2 regions of the Marinobacter albus genome follow, and region 1 is predicted to be linked to the other one. Evidence: predicted binding sites of a transcription regulator. Region 1 holds the regulator's gene; the other holds the start of a gene.
The links. Region 1 encodes LexA, which represses DNA repair genes until DNA is damaged. Its sites were predicted from a motif close to CTGTNTNNNNANACAG; they were not measured.
Positions count from the first base shown of each region.

Region 2: the regulator LexA is predicted to act here: its motif matches at 2,458-2,473, upstream of recN (DNA repair protein RecN).

Region 1 covers NZ_JASSQD010000001.1:1,472,894-1,480,144, reverse strand. The annotation lists gene QQF73_RS06935 (DUF1329 domain-containing protein) at 1-1,205, opposite strand, end outside; gene QQF73_RS06930 (DUF6586 family protein) at 1,464-1,976, shown strand; gene QQF73_RS06925 (hypothetical protein) at 2,025-2,285, shown strand; gene QQF73_RS06920 (cell division inhibitor SulA) at 2,357-2,848, opposite strand; gene lexA (transcriptional repressor LexA) at 2,889-3,500, opposite strand; gene QQF73_RS06910 (amidoligase family protein) at 3,698-4,699, shown strand; gene QQF73_RS06905 (gamma-glutamyl-gamma-aminobutyrate hydrolase family protein) at 4,692-5,450, shown strand; gene QQF73_RS06900 (SIMPL domain-containing protein) at 5,454-6,137, shown strand; gene QQF73_RS06895 (translocation/assembly module TamB domain-containing protein) at 6,140-7,251, opposite strand, start outside.
Region 2 covers NZ_JASSQD010000001.1:631,790-639,040, forward strand. The annotation lists gene QQF73_RS02940 (outer membrane protein assembly factor BamE) at 1-86, opposite strand, end outside; gene fur (ferric iron uptake transcriptional regulator) at 209-619, shown strand; gene recN (DNA repair protein RecN) at 694-2,373, opposite strand; gene grpE (nucleotide exchange factor GrpE) at 2,657-3,259, shown strand; gene dnaK (molecular chaperone DnaK) at 3,351-5,276, shown strand; gene dnaJ (molecular chaperone DnaJ) at 5,354-6,481, shown strand; gene dapB (4-hydroxy-tetrahydrodipicolinate reductase) at 6,508-7,251, shown strand, end outside.

The DNA.
Region 1 (7,251 bases):
ACCGGCTCACTGTAATAGCTGATGTTATGGGCTTCGGACACCCGCCACAGGTTACCGGCCTCGTCGTACTCTTCGGACGCCAGAATCTGCCAACTGTCCTCATCGACATAAAACACCCGCCGATCGTAGATGTGACCAATGCCCGTGCGACGCTTTGCTTCGACCACCCAGACCCTGTGCAACTCGTAGCGGGTCAGCGTCTGATTGATATGATTCGGCCGAATGACATTGTCAGGTCTGACCTCCTCGTCATGCAGCAGGTACGCGTTATAGGGCACATACAGTTCCCGCTTACCTTTGAGGGTCCAGTCATACTGGTTAGGCGCCCCGTTATACATATCCTTCTGATCAACCGAACGCAGGGAAGACGAGTTGGGTAGGTCCGTCTCATAGGCAAGATTGGGCGACCGACGAAGCCGGCGGGAACCCGCATCGTATCGCCACGCGAGCCGCGGGGAGCGGATCTGATCGAGCGTCTCGTGCACCAGCGTGATGGTGCCTGCGAGCGCCGACGGAGAGATGGTATCGGTCTTCAGGTAAAAGATCTTGTTGTCGATCTCCGACAGTTCCGCGCCCTTCTTACTGTAGGCAAAGAAATACTCGTAATCGTTAACCACCGGATTATAGGAGCCGTTGGTCTGGGGAGTTGCCGAGGCGCTCCGGAACGCCACTTCGGTGCCCCGATAACGCAGAATGTGATTCCAGATCACCTCGAGCCCATTCTTGGGAATCGGAAACGGGCTGGTCATGATTGTGTTACGGACGCCGTTCCCGTTATCCAGGAGCTCAGCCCGTGTCGCGTTTTCCCGGGACTTGGCGTAAACGTGCTCCGGGAACGCCGCTGTGCGCCGGGTCTGGTAAACCGGCATAAAAAACTCCGGCCCATGCTGCTCCAGCATCCGGACATGTCCATCAGACAGTTTGTCCCGATATAGGTGGTAGTTCTGGCTCGTGATTACGAACAGTGCCTCGTCATCCGGGAACGGGTTCGTCTCGATCTGACCTTTGCGCCAGGATTTTGGAGGCGTCTTCAGCCCGCCGATCCATTCGGGAATGCTTCCGGAGGTGTTGCCTCCCCGTTCTGCCCCCACCGGCGTCAGCTCCTTGTCGAGCCGCTCAGCTTCGGTCGAAGTTACCTTGGACAGGGCGTGCCCGGAAATTCCGAACAAAACCGCTGCAAATCCTGCGACAACATGAGTCCGCATCCCTTACACCTCCAAAAAAATGCAGTTTGGCTGGATTGCTGCCGTTCACGGGCACTCCAGCAGACGGCTGTGCTTTGCACCGAACGCACAACCGGGCGCCTTTTTGCCAAATTCAAACGGGCGTTTCAAGTGAATGTTTGTATTTTCTTGTGAAGCGGAAAGGACACCAAACCGGGGAAGAAATTTGTGGCCGAAAATGTTACGATGGTCAATTAACTTTCCGGGTTGAAACAACCGCTCCGTGATCGCAGGTATCCCATGGCCTCGCAATGGCATTCACTGGTTTCACAGAAACTGTTCCTTGCACGAACGCTTCTGAGTCAGCTGGACAACGGTTCAATGCCCCCAAGAGATCAGCCTGCCAATGAGGCAGAACTGGCTTTGGGGCGCGAGGCAGCCATTCAGGGAGCCATTGAGCTTTTACTCAGGTCACGGCGGCTGCTGCTGGCAATGATTGCCCGCTTCTACCAGAAACGGAATGGGGAGCCTTCAACGCTGGATGAGCTCGCGTCGCTGATCGGAGAGGGCCCTAGCGACATTGCTCGCTTGCGGGATCTGGAGCAAAGGCCAGACAGCTGGTGGAACCATCTGGACCAGTTGGAAATGTCCCAGAGCCGGCCCCCGGTCAACCGGAAATCGGTGAGTGAGGAAAATATTATTGCGGTTTCTGCCGACACTGGACCTGACCGTTCAGCTCAAGCGCTGCGCCGAACGTTGGGCGCAATGAAAAATTTTGCCGATGACCTGGAAGAGCAACACAGCGAGTGGTAAGTGAGCGCCGAACCACTCCAGGTCTTCTCTAATAGAAAGGTTTACCGAATGTCACCATCGTTTTTTGAAATCGTACAACTGAGCAACGGCGACTATGCACTTCGTCGTATCGACGACGATAGCGCACCACTCGTGAAAATTTCGTTCTCTGAAGAAGCCCGGGAAATGATGGAAGACCGGGACATGAACGTAGCCAAAGCCATGATAGCGGCTGGCATTGAGGCGGTTGGAAATGTCGCGCACGACATCGATTGGGAAGACGACGAGCTGGACGCCGCCGACTCCCAGCCGTCCTATACCCTCCACTGATCAGTGAGCACTGGCCGCAAGGTTACCGATGGCTTGAGCCGTGTCACGAGGAAGGGTGACGTGGCCGATGCTCAGCGCTGGCGCAACACGACACCATGGCTATTACCATTGGCAGAGGCTCGCTGAAGGGCCTCAAACGCCGAATGGCCCAACTTCCGCGTCCACATCACGACCGCGTGGCAGGTACCTGCATTCAGGGCCCGCTCGGCCAGCTCCTGTGCGGAATAATCGCCAGTCGACCGAAGAACCAACAGCTCGCCAGTCACTATGCCATGCATCTTCTGCCACTTACTGACCAGAGCCTGAGGCGGGTCGATCCAGGCAAGCCAGCGCTTTTCCTGATTCAATTGTGTCAGCATTGGTAACAGCAACTGAAAGTTCTCTACCTGCCCTTCCGGCAAGATGATTTCCGTCACGTTGCCGCTAACCGCCGCATCGCCAGATTCAGACCTGCGACGAGCACGAATCACAGAACGCCTCTCTGGAGCCGCAGATGGCGGTACCGCGTAGGACATCGCACCTTGCTGATAAGCCAGATTCTGATTGAAGCTTAACTGTTCCATGATTCACCTGCTCTTATGCTGTCTGTGGCAACTCAACCGATCAGTGAAGATCAGACCGACGGATCACACCAACTCCCAAACCTTCGATGAACAGCTGCTGTTCCGTAAGGTCCACCTCAATTGGCTCGAATTCCTCATTCTCCGCGATCAGATAAACCTTTGACCCTTCCTTTCGGAAACGCTTGACGGTTACTTCTTCCTCGCCAACCCGCGCCACGACCACCTGACCGTTATGGACATCCTGGGTACGGTGAACAGCCAACAGATCTCCATCCAGGATGCCGATATCTTTCATACTCATTCCGCGCACCCGCAGAAGGTAGTCTGCTGACGGCGAGAAAAAGTTGGGCTGGAGGGTGACATGATCTTCGATATGTTCCTGCGCAAGGATCGGACTACCTGCAGCGACCTGGCCAATAACGGGCAATCCGAGGTCTTCCTCCGCCTCCGGAAGGCGAATACCCCGACTGGCACCGGGCACCATTTCTATGGCCCCTTTACGGGCCAGCGCACGCAAATGCTCTTCCGCCGCATTGGCGGAGCGGAAACCCAACTCAGCGGCAATTTCCGCACGGGTGGGCGGATAACCTGTTTCATCCAGATAACGCCGGATTATATCCAGTACCTGAGATTGCCTTGCTGTCAGCTTCATTGAGCTACTCCATCACGGGGACCGGCCTTGAAATCTCTCTTGACCAGCCCTGTTTTTATATACAGTAAACTGACTATATACAGTGTTTTATCCAGTGTAAACCCCTCGGTGTTTTTTCTGCCAACGGCATAACCATGCCAGCCACAATGAGTGTGGTATGGTAATCGGACATGAAATTCGCGTGCTTAGGGAGAGCTATGAGCCAATCGCCTGGCTGCAAAATGCCGGACATTCTCAAGACCGATGAGGGCAAAGAACGCCGCGTTGGTATCGAAATTGAACTTTCCGGACTGGGTTACGAGACACTCGTTAACCTCATGGCACGCTTTCTGGAGGCGGAGCCCGACCTCCGGTCCCGCTATGTAACCAAGCTGGAAACCGATCTCGGCACTTTTACCATTGAACTCGATTCGGATCCGATCAAAGATCTCGATCTGGCCGATGATCGCCTGCCCGACTCCATTCGGGAGCTGGGAGGCCAGGCTATGGAGGTAATCGATGCGGCGGCCGAGCGCATTGTCCCCCTTGAAATCATCAGCCCCCCCATACCGTTCTCCGACGTCCCCCGGATAGAGGCGCTGACTGAGATGCTGCGTAAGGAAGGTGCGCTGGGAAGTCGGGAAGCCATCTACTATGCCTTCGGCCTCCAGTTGAATCCGGAACTCCCGGACTTGACCCCGGATAGCCTGGTTCGCTATCTCCAGGCTTTCGCTGCCCTGTACGAATGGCTGAAATCCCGGCATCAGCTGGACATCAGTCGGAAATTCACGACGTACATTGAGCCGTGGAGCAGCCGGTATACTGAGATACTGATGAGGGACGACTATGCTCCCGATCAGGAACAGCTCATGCGGGATTATCTGGAGTACAATCCGACCCGTAACCGGGCGCTGGATCTGCTTCCTCTGTTTGCCCACCTCGACTCCGCGCTCCTGGGACGGTATGTGGACGATCCCAGGATCAAGAGTCGCCCCACCCTGCATTACCGGTTGCCAGACTGTGACATTGATAATCCCTCGTGGCACTTTTCCAGTGTCTGGAACGACTGGATCATTCTGGAACAGATTGCATCCAACGCGAGCCAATTGGCAGAGCTCCGGGCTCTTTTCCGGGAAGGCAACAAGATCAGCCTGCGCAACTTGACCCACAGCTGGCTCGATACAACCTCCGATTGGCTACAAAGCAGGGGTTATGTCTGAACGACAGGGAACCGAAGAAGAGCTCCCGGGACTGACCATAGGCATCAGCGGCCCGGCAAGAAAGGGTACAGCACACCGCCTCATCAGCCTGGGCATAAGGATGCATGGCGCCCGAACCCATTATATTCGCCCCGGGTCCCAGACCGACGTCTCGTTGCTCGACGGCCTTGTGCTGTCCGGGGGAACCCACGTCCATCCGGAGCGCTATAACCAGGAACCGCAGGTCACGGCGAACTATGACCGCAAGCGGGATGCCACTGACCAGCGACTCCTTGAGGAAGCGGAACGGATTGGAATTCCTGTGCTCGGAATCTGCCGCGGGGCCCAGTTCATCAATGTGTTCCATGGCGGATCCCTGTGCCAGAATGTGACGCCATTTCGCGTCCATACCCGCCATCGCCCGCTGTTGTTACCCATGCAAACGGTCAGAGTGGTGAAGACGAGCCGGCTTGGACAGATCATGCAGTCGTCCATGATTGGTGCCAATCGGATCCATAGCCAGGCAATCAAACGGCTGGGACGGAACCTCAAGGTGGTTGCCGTCGATAATGACCTGTTTGTTCAGGCGATCGAGAATACCCACGACCAATGGTTGATGGGTGTGCAGTGGCATCCGGAATATCTGCTATACCATGGAGGACATCGACGTATTTTTGGGCAACTCGTCCAGGCAGCGCTGGACTTCAAACTGGGCCGCCTGGAGCCGGATTCCGGAAGGCCCTACCCCAACTCGGATTCAATGGAGGAATGACCCATGAACAGATGGAAGCGCGTATCGGGCCTTGGCTTATCACTGCTGCTGGTTCCGACGTTGTCGATCGCTGGCGAAGTAACCCTGAGTGGCGAAGGGAGTGTACGCTATCAGCCAGACAGCGCCAGGCTGCAGTTCACCGCCAGTGCCGAGCATGAAATGCCGCAGCAGGCAACGGAGCAGGTAGCGGCGATGATGAGCGAGTGGCGCGAAGCAATCAGCCAGTATCAGGACCGGCTCCAGGACTACACGGATGCTACCGTGAACCTTTACAACCGAACCCTGCCCGGAAGCGAACGCGGGGAAGAGCCGCAGAAACGGGCGGTGGCTTCACAAACGGTGACGTTTCACATTGATGACCTTTCCCTGCTGAATCCGCTGCTTGAACAGGCCCAGTCCATCGGACTGAACTACAACCTCGGCCCAAGTCAGTTCTTTCACTCTGATGAAGCAGGACTGGAGCAGGAGGCGCTGTCCAAGGCTATTGCGAATGCCCAGTCTCGCTGCGAGTTTGTGGCCCAGCAACTCCAGCAATCCTGTGGTGATGTCGTGACCATCAGCATCAATGGCGACTTCCGGCCAGTTCCGATGATGATGGCGGAGGCAAAGGGATCTGCGGATACGGTGTCCAGCGTTGGGGTGCGGGAGGTTCACGCGACCGTTAATGCGACCTTTGAACTGGATTGAGGTCAGAAATCCCGGGTGTAGAAGATGTCCAGCGACGCGGCCAGTCCACTGGCCGCTTCCAGATAGAAATACCGCCCCAGATCATAACGCAGCGCCACCGTCGTGATGGGCTCGAAGATACCAACGCCGTAACGCACACTGAGTTCGTCCGTCAGGTAACCACTGGCCACGACGGACGTCTGCTCTCCGCTGCCCTCCGACTCCAGCATGAACTGCTGAATGCCGAACTCCTCACCCAGCTTTCCAGTAAACTTGTTGGCCTGGGTCAATCCCAGCGATAATGCAGCCCCGCTCATTTGCCCCTCATCACCACGGCCCTGGGGCGGTCTTCCGAGAATCAAATAGGACAGAGCATCGGTCTGCGGCATGTCAGGGTTGGAAAACACTTCCGTGGACGGCGATTGCACAGGCCCACTCAAACGAATACCGGCCACTACAGTATCCACGGTCCGAATGGCCTCGATATCCAGATAGGGCTGCGTCAGGTTGCCCACGAATAAGATCCTTGCTGTTCGCAACTCCAGCTCTTGACCAAACTTTTCGTATCGGCCATTCACCAGTTGCAGAGTGCCGCGAGTATCCAGGTCATTACCGATGCGAAGTGTACCTTCCAGATCCCCGGTAACACCGAAGGCTGCAAAGGTCACCTGATCCTCGCCAACGATAACGGTTACATCCATATTCAGGGTGCGGATCGCGGGTTTTTCCTGCTCAACCCCGACAATCACCTCATCTTCGGACACAGAAACCGCCTGCGCCGGGAGGCCCTTGATTTCGATTTCGCCCCGCGGCACCGCAAGCTGTCCGGTAACACTCAGTTCGCCCTCCCGGAACGCAATGGCAAGGTCCGGCGCCAGCTCCACCCGGGCGTAGGGCTCAAGACTGAACGGGACGCGCTCACCCCTGATTTTCAACTGGCCCGCCGGGGCGTTCTCCCAGTTCAACCTGCCACTCAGAGTGGTTTGGCTACGGGCATTGCTATTGATCCTGCCGCTAATCTTTGCGGAGTAGCCGTTGAGCCCCAGACTGACAACAATTTCTTCCAGCGGAATTGGCAGTTTCGGGTCAACCACTCGTCCGTTCGTCAGCGCCAGCTCGCCGTTAACGGCGGGTT
Region 2 (7,251 bases), 840 kb from region 1:
CCTTGCTGGACGTTGATCTTGTACACGCCCGGGAAGCCACATCCGGTCAGAATGAGAGTGAGAATCAGAGCTGTGAGCTTTTGCATCGCCGGGGGAAATCCTCTATCTTGAAATCGCCTGCCTGAGGCAGGTGTGGCACGGGGTAACCGTTTAATGGCGGCTTCATCATACCGGAAGCCGTGAAGCACACCAAAGAGCGAATAGTAACATGTCATCTGAAAACGCCGAATTACGAAAAGTCGGTCTTAAAGTTACTCTGCCGAGAGTCAAGATCTTCAATATTCTTGAGAATGCCGACGAGCACCATTTGAGTGCCGAAGACGTTTACAAGAAGTTGTTGGAGCAGGGGGATGACGTGGGGCTGGCGACTGTGTACCGGGTGCTGACCCAGTTCGAAGCGGCTGGGCTGGTCCTGCGCCACAACTTCGAGGGTGGCCATGCGGTCTTTGAGATGGCTGGCGATGATCATCACGATCACATGGTCTGCACGCAGACCGGCGAGGTCATCGAGTTCGTTGACGAAGTCATCGAAGAACGGCAGAAAAAGATTGCTGAGGAGCGCGGCTACGAGATCGTCGATCACAGCCTGATCCTCTATGTGAAGCCGGTGAAATCGTAAGGCAAAAAAAGGGCGGGTGAATCACCCGCCCAACAGCTCTCAGGATCGAGAGGGGTAGAGGTTCAGGGGCAGCCTCAGTGATGGGTGGCCTGTCCCTTGGAAAACATTTCCTGAGCGTGTGCAATGGTGTGCTCAGTCATGTCAACGCCGCCCAACATGCGTGCCACTTCGCTGATCCGTCCCTGATCGTCCAATGTTTCAATCTTCGAGAACGTTGCATCGCTTTCGGTGAACTTGCTGACAAACAGGTGCTGGTGGCATTGCGCCGCCACTTGCGGGAGATGAGTCACGCACAGCACCTGACCGTTCCCGCCCAGGGTTCGTAGCAGGCGTCCGACCACTTCTGCGGTACCGCCGCCAATACCCACATCCACTTCGTCAAAGACCAGGGTCGGTGTGGTTGACGTCTGGGCAACCACGACCTGGATGGCGAGGCTGATCCGGGAAAGTTCACCGCCAGAAGCGACCTTGGCCAGGGGGCGAGCCGGCTGGCCCGGGTTGGCGCTAACCAGGAACTCAATGTCCTGCTCGCCGTGGGGGGCGGGTTCATCCTTGGCGTTGCGGCTCAGGTGTGTCACGAATTGCATCGCAGGCATGCTCAGCTGGGCCAGTTCTTCGGCAATGCGCTGGTCGAGCTCCACGGCCGCCTGTTCCCGGGCTTCCGTCAGCTGGCTGGCGAGTTGGTCGAATGCCGCTCGCTGTTTTTCCAGTTCCGCTTCCAGTTGTTCCAGACTGCCGGCACCGCCATCGAGTTCGGCCAGTTCCGCGGACAGTCGCTGATGTAGTTCCGGCAGTTCCTCTGGTGTAATCCGGTGCTTGCGAGCCATCTGATAAATGGCGCTGAGTCGTTCTTCCACTTCCGCCAGTCGTTCCGGGTCCGCTTCGTAGTCATCCACAAAACGTCGCAGGTTGTCGCCGGCCTCACTGATCTGAATCTGGGCTTCGTTCAGCATCTGGATGGTGTCTGCGAGCGCGGGAACCTCTACGGGAAGTTGCTCCAGTTGCTGAAGCGCCTGGCGGACCATGTCTGCGGCACTGGTTTCCTCTTCGGTACAGAGCAGTGCGGCCTGATGGCTGCTGTGCAGTACCGAATCGGCCTGACTCAGTTGCGCCTGTTCCTGTTCCAGCTGTTCCTGCTCGCCATCTTCCAGATTCAGCCGATCCAGCTCTTCCACCTGGTAGCGCATCAGTTGCAGCTTGGCTTCGGTTTCGTCGGCATTCTGCTGGCGCTCGGTCAGGCGCTGGCGGGTCTGGTGCCAGGTCTTCCAGGCGGCATGGGTGTCGGCGGCCAGGTTTTCGACGCCGGCAAACTCGTCCAGCAGTTTGCGGTGGGTTTCCTTGCGCAGCAGTGACTGGTGCTGATGCTGGCTGTGAATGTCCATCAGCAGGCCACCCAGGTCTTTCAGGTGGGCCAGCGGACAGGGTTGGCCGTTGATGTAGGCTCGGGAGCGGCCATCCTTGCTGATCACGCGGCGCAGGATGCAGTCGCTGTCGTCATCCAGTTCGTGATTTTCCAGCCACTGGCCGGCCTCGGGAATGTCGGATACATCGAAGGTGGCGGTAATGTCTGCGCGCTTGGCGCCATGGCGAACGGCACCGGCGTCGGCTCGGCCGCCCATGGCCAGACCAAGGGCATCCAGGACAATGGATTTGCCGGCACCGGTTTCACCGGTGAGAGCCGTCATGCCTTTGTTGAACTGGAGTTCCACCCGTTCGGCAATGGCGTAGTTGGAAACCGTAAGCTGTGTGAGCATGCAGAAAACCTCCGCGTCCTTCGAAATGCAGCGCTGACCGTCCCGGTACGGGATCTGGCCGAATACTGTGATTTCATACAGTGACTGTGAATATATACAGGCTTTTTGTGGTTTGCAAATTCCCGGGCGTGAATTTGTGCCGGATTAATGGCTGGGGTGGTTGAAACCTGCAAGCTGGGCCCCATATCCGTTCGCAACTACAGTTTTCCGGCTCGCCGCGGTCGGAAGTCACGTTGAATCGGCCGTACAGACATCGGCCGCCGGATAGTTAGCAGGAGTGGTCATGAGCACTGACGAAAACCGCAACGAACAGGTAGAAGACGAGTTGAAAGAAGCAACCGAAGCGGCCGCCGAGGAAGCCCAGGCGGACGATGAGGTGGTTGAGAGCGAAGACTCCGAGGTTGAGGCGCTGCGGGCTCAGGTCAAGGAAGCCCAGGAGCAGATGTTGCGCTCCCAGGCCGAAATGCAGAATGTCCGTCGGCGCGCCGAGATTGACGTCGAAAAAGCGCACAAGTTCGCCCTTGAGAAGTTCGTCAAGGAATTGCTGCCCGTTGCGGACAGCCTGGAGAAGGCTGTCGAAAGTACTGAAGCCAACGAGAACACCGGTGAGCTGGTCGCTTCCATTCGCGAGGGTGTGGAAATGACTCTCAGTCTGTTCATGAACAGCCTCGAGAAGTTCAACGTTGAGCAGCTCAACCCGGTGGGTGAGCCGTTCGATCCGCAGCAGCACGAAGCCATGTCCATGGTGCCGGCGCCCGATGCCGAGCCGAACAGTGTTGTGGCTGTGGTGCAAAAGGGCTACCTGCTGAATGGTCGTGTTGTGCGTCCGGCCATGGTGGTTGTCGCCAAGGCAGAGGAATCGCCAAAAATTGATGAGCAGGCTTGAAAAGTCGATTAAAGCGCCAATATAGCCAGTAAATGGCGAGAGCCGGGGCAATTTTCTCCGGGAAAGCATTCAGAAGAATTGGAGTGACTCAATGAGCAAGATTATCGGTATCGACCTGGGAACCACAAACTCCTGTGTTGCCATCATGGATGGTGACAAGGTTAAGGTTATTGAAAACGCCGAGGGTGATCGTACTACGCCGTCGATCATCGCGTACACCGACGACGGTGAAACCTTGGTAGGTCAGTCTGCAAAGCGTCAGGCCGTGACCAACCCGAACAACACCCTGTACGCCATCAAGCGTCTGATCGGTCGCCGCTTCGAGGACGACGTGGTCCAGAAAGACATCAAGATGGTGCCCTACAAAATCACCAAGGCGGACAATGGTGATGCCTGGGTTGAGGTGAAGGGCGAGAAGATGGCTCCGCCGCAGGTGTCTGCAGAAGTTCTGAAGAAGATGAAGAAGACTGCAGAAGACTACCTGGGCGAGAAGGTAACCGAGGCGGTTATTACCGTACCGGCCTACTTCAACGACAGCCAGCGTCAGGCCACCAAGGACGCAGGCAAGATCGCCGGTCTGGAAGTGAAGCGCATCATCAACGAGCCAACTGCGGCGGCCCTGGCCTACGGACTGGACAAGAAGAGCGGTGATCGCACCGTGGCGGTTTATGACCTCGGTGGTGGTACCTTTGACCTGTCCATCATTGAAATTGCCGATGTTGATGGCGAGCACCAGTTCGAAGTACTGGCCACCAACGGTGACACCTTCCTGGGTGGTGAAGACTTCGACCTGAAGATCATCGAGTTCCTGGCCGACCAGTTCAAGAAAGACAGCGGCATTGACCTGCGCGGTGACTCTCTGGCGATGCAGCGTCTGAAGGAAGCGGGCGAGAAGGCGAAGATTGAGCTTTCCAGCAGCCAGCAGACCGATGTGAATCTGCCGTACATCACGGCCGATGCCAGCGGTCCGAAGCACATGAACGTCAAGCTGACCCGTGCCAAGCTTGAGTCGCTGGTCGAAGACCTGGTCCAGCGCAGCCTGGAGCCGTGTAAGGTTGCCTTGCAGGATGCGGGCATGAAGGCAGGTGAAATCGACGAAGTTATCCTGGTCGGTGGGCAGACCCGTATGCCGCTGGTGCAGGAAAAAGTTAAAGATTTCTTCGGCAAAGAAGCCCGTAAGGACGTGAACCCCGATGAGGCGGTCGCTATGGGTGCCGCGATTCAGGCAGCCGTTCTGTCTGGCGACGTGAAAGACGTGTTGCTGTTGGACGTAACACCGCTGACCTTGGGTATCGAAACCATGGGTGGCGTGGCGACTCCGCTGATCGACAAGAACACCACGATTCCGACCAAGAAGTCGCAGACGTTCTCCACAGCGGATGACAACCAGACCGCGGTCACCATCCACGTGGTTCAGGGTGAGCGTAAGCAGGCCGCTCAGAACAAGTCGCTTGGCCGTTTCGACCTGGCTGATATCCCGCCGGCGGCGCGAGGGGTTCCGCAGATCGAAGTGACCTTTGACATCGACGCGAACGGTATCCTGAACGTGTCTGCAAAAGACAAGGCGACCGGCAAAGAGCAGTCCATCGTGATCAAGGCCTCTTCCGGCCTGAACGACGACGAAATCGAGAAGATGGTGCGGGACGCCGAGGCGAACGCCGAGGAAGATCGCAAGTTCGAGGAGCTGGTTCAGGTCCGCAACCAGGGTGATGCGATGGTTCACGCCGTTCGCAAAACTCTGACTGAAGCTGGCGACAAGGTCAGTGACAGTGAGAAAGAGTCTATCGAGGCTTCCATCAAGGAGCTCGAGACCGCTCTGGAAGGATCGGACAAGGACGATATTGAAGCCAAGACCCAGAAGCTGACAGAAGTCTCTTCGGAGCTGGCTCAGAAGATGTATGCAGAAGAGGGTGCGCAGGCCCAGCAGGCTGGTGGGCAGGAAGACGCCCAGGCCCAGCAGGCTGACGACGCCGTTGACGCCGAGTTTGAGGAAGTCAAAGACGACGACAAGCGGTAATTCTGACGTACATCAGGTAGTTGGAAAACGCGGGGAGTTCCCCGCGTTTTCCGCGTTTAAAAACAGGGTTTTAAAGCATGGCCAAGCGCGATTATTACGACATTCTCGGGATTTCCCGGGATGCGGACGAGAAGGAAGTCAAGCGAGCCTACCGCAAGCTTGCAATGAAGTATCACCCCGACCGTAACCCGGACGACACCGACGCCGAGAACAAGTTTAAGGAGGCCAGCGAAGCCTACGAGATTCTGGCGGACGACTCCAAGCGGGCCGCCTATGACCAGTTCGGTCACGCCGGCGTTGATGGTCAGGCCGGTGGTGGCTTCGGAGGTGGCGGCGCCAGCTTCTCCGACATCTTCGGCGATGTCTTTGGTGACATCTTTGGTGGCGGTGGCGGACGAGGCCGCAATACCCGTGGTGCGGATTTGCGCTACACCCTGGAGCTGGATCTCGAAGAGGCGGTGAAGGGCAAGAACGTTCAGATCAAGATTCCCGGTCATCGGGAGTGCGAAGTCTGTGATGGCAGCGGTGCGGAGAAAGGTTCGACACCGGAAACCTGTGGTACCTGTAAGGGTATGGGTCAGGTGCGGATGCAGCAGGGTTTCTTCACCGTGCAGCAGGCGTGTCCGACGTGCCGTGGTTCTGGTCAGATCATCAAGAATCCATGTAAGGCCTGCCATGGTCAGGGCCGGGTTCAGGAAGAGAAGACGCTGTCGGTGAAAGTGCCGCCGGGCGTGGATACCGGTGATCGTATCCGTCTCTCCGGCGAAGGTGAAATGGGCGTTGATGGCGGGCCGCCGGGCGACCTGTACGTACAAATCGCCGTGCGTGAGCATTCCCTCTTCACCCGGGACGGCCGCAATCTGTATTGCGAAGTCCCCATCAGTATTGTTGATGCCGCCCTCGGTGGTGAGCTGGAAGTGCCGACCCTCGATGGCCGGGTGAAGCTGAAAATCCCGCCCGAGACCCAGACCGGCAAGCTGTTCCGCCTGCGTAACAAGGGTGTGAGCCCGGTGCGTGGTGGTCCGGCCGGTGACCTGCTGTGCCGTGTGATTGTTGAAACGCCGGTCAACCTGACCAAGCGCCAGAAGGAACTGCTGGATGAATTCCAGCAAACTCTGGACGGCGGCAACGGTACCGAGCATGCTCCGAAGAAGACCTCCTGGTTCGAGGGTGTGAAAAGCTTCTTCGATGAAATGAAATTCTGAGCGGCCGATTAAAGGGAAGTGCGAATATGAGGGTAGCAATCATCGGCGCCGCCGGGCGCATGGGCAAGGTGTTGATTGAGGCGGTTGACGGTACCGAAGGTCTGGAGCTGGGCGCGGCCGTCGTCGAGCCGGGCAGCAGCCTGGTCGGGGCCGACGCCGGGGAAATGACCGGCATCGGCAAAACCGGTATCAAGATGGCCGGTGGTCTGGATGCGGTGAAAGATGATTTTGACGTACTCATCGATTTCACCTTTCCGGACCTCACCCTGGCGAACGCGGAATTCTGCAAGGCCAACGGCAAAATGCTGGTAATCGGAACCACGGGAATGTCCGAAGCCGAGAAAGAGCAGCTCGCCCTGGCGGCGGAGTCCACGCCGGTGGTGTTTGCGCCCAACATGAGTGTGGGGGTCAACGTGGTGCTCAATCTGTTGCGTACCGCCGCCCAGGCTCTTGGCGACGATTACGACGTTGAGATCATTGAGGCCCATCACCGCCACAAGAAAGACGCGCCCTCCGGCACTGCGCTGCGCATGGGTGAAGTGGTTGCCGACGCGCTGGGTCGCGATTTGAAAGAGTGCGCGGTCTATGGCCGCGAGGGCTTTACTGGCGAGCGAACTCGTAAGGAAATCGGTTTTGAAACCATTCGTGCCGGCGATGTCGTGGGCGATCATACGGTGTTGTTTGCCGCCGAGGGTGAGCGGATTGAAGTCACCCACAAGGCGAGCAGTCGCATGACCTTTGCCAAGGGCGCCATGCGCGCGGCCCTGTGG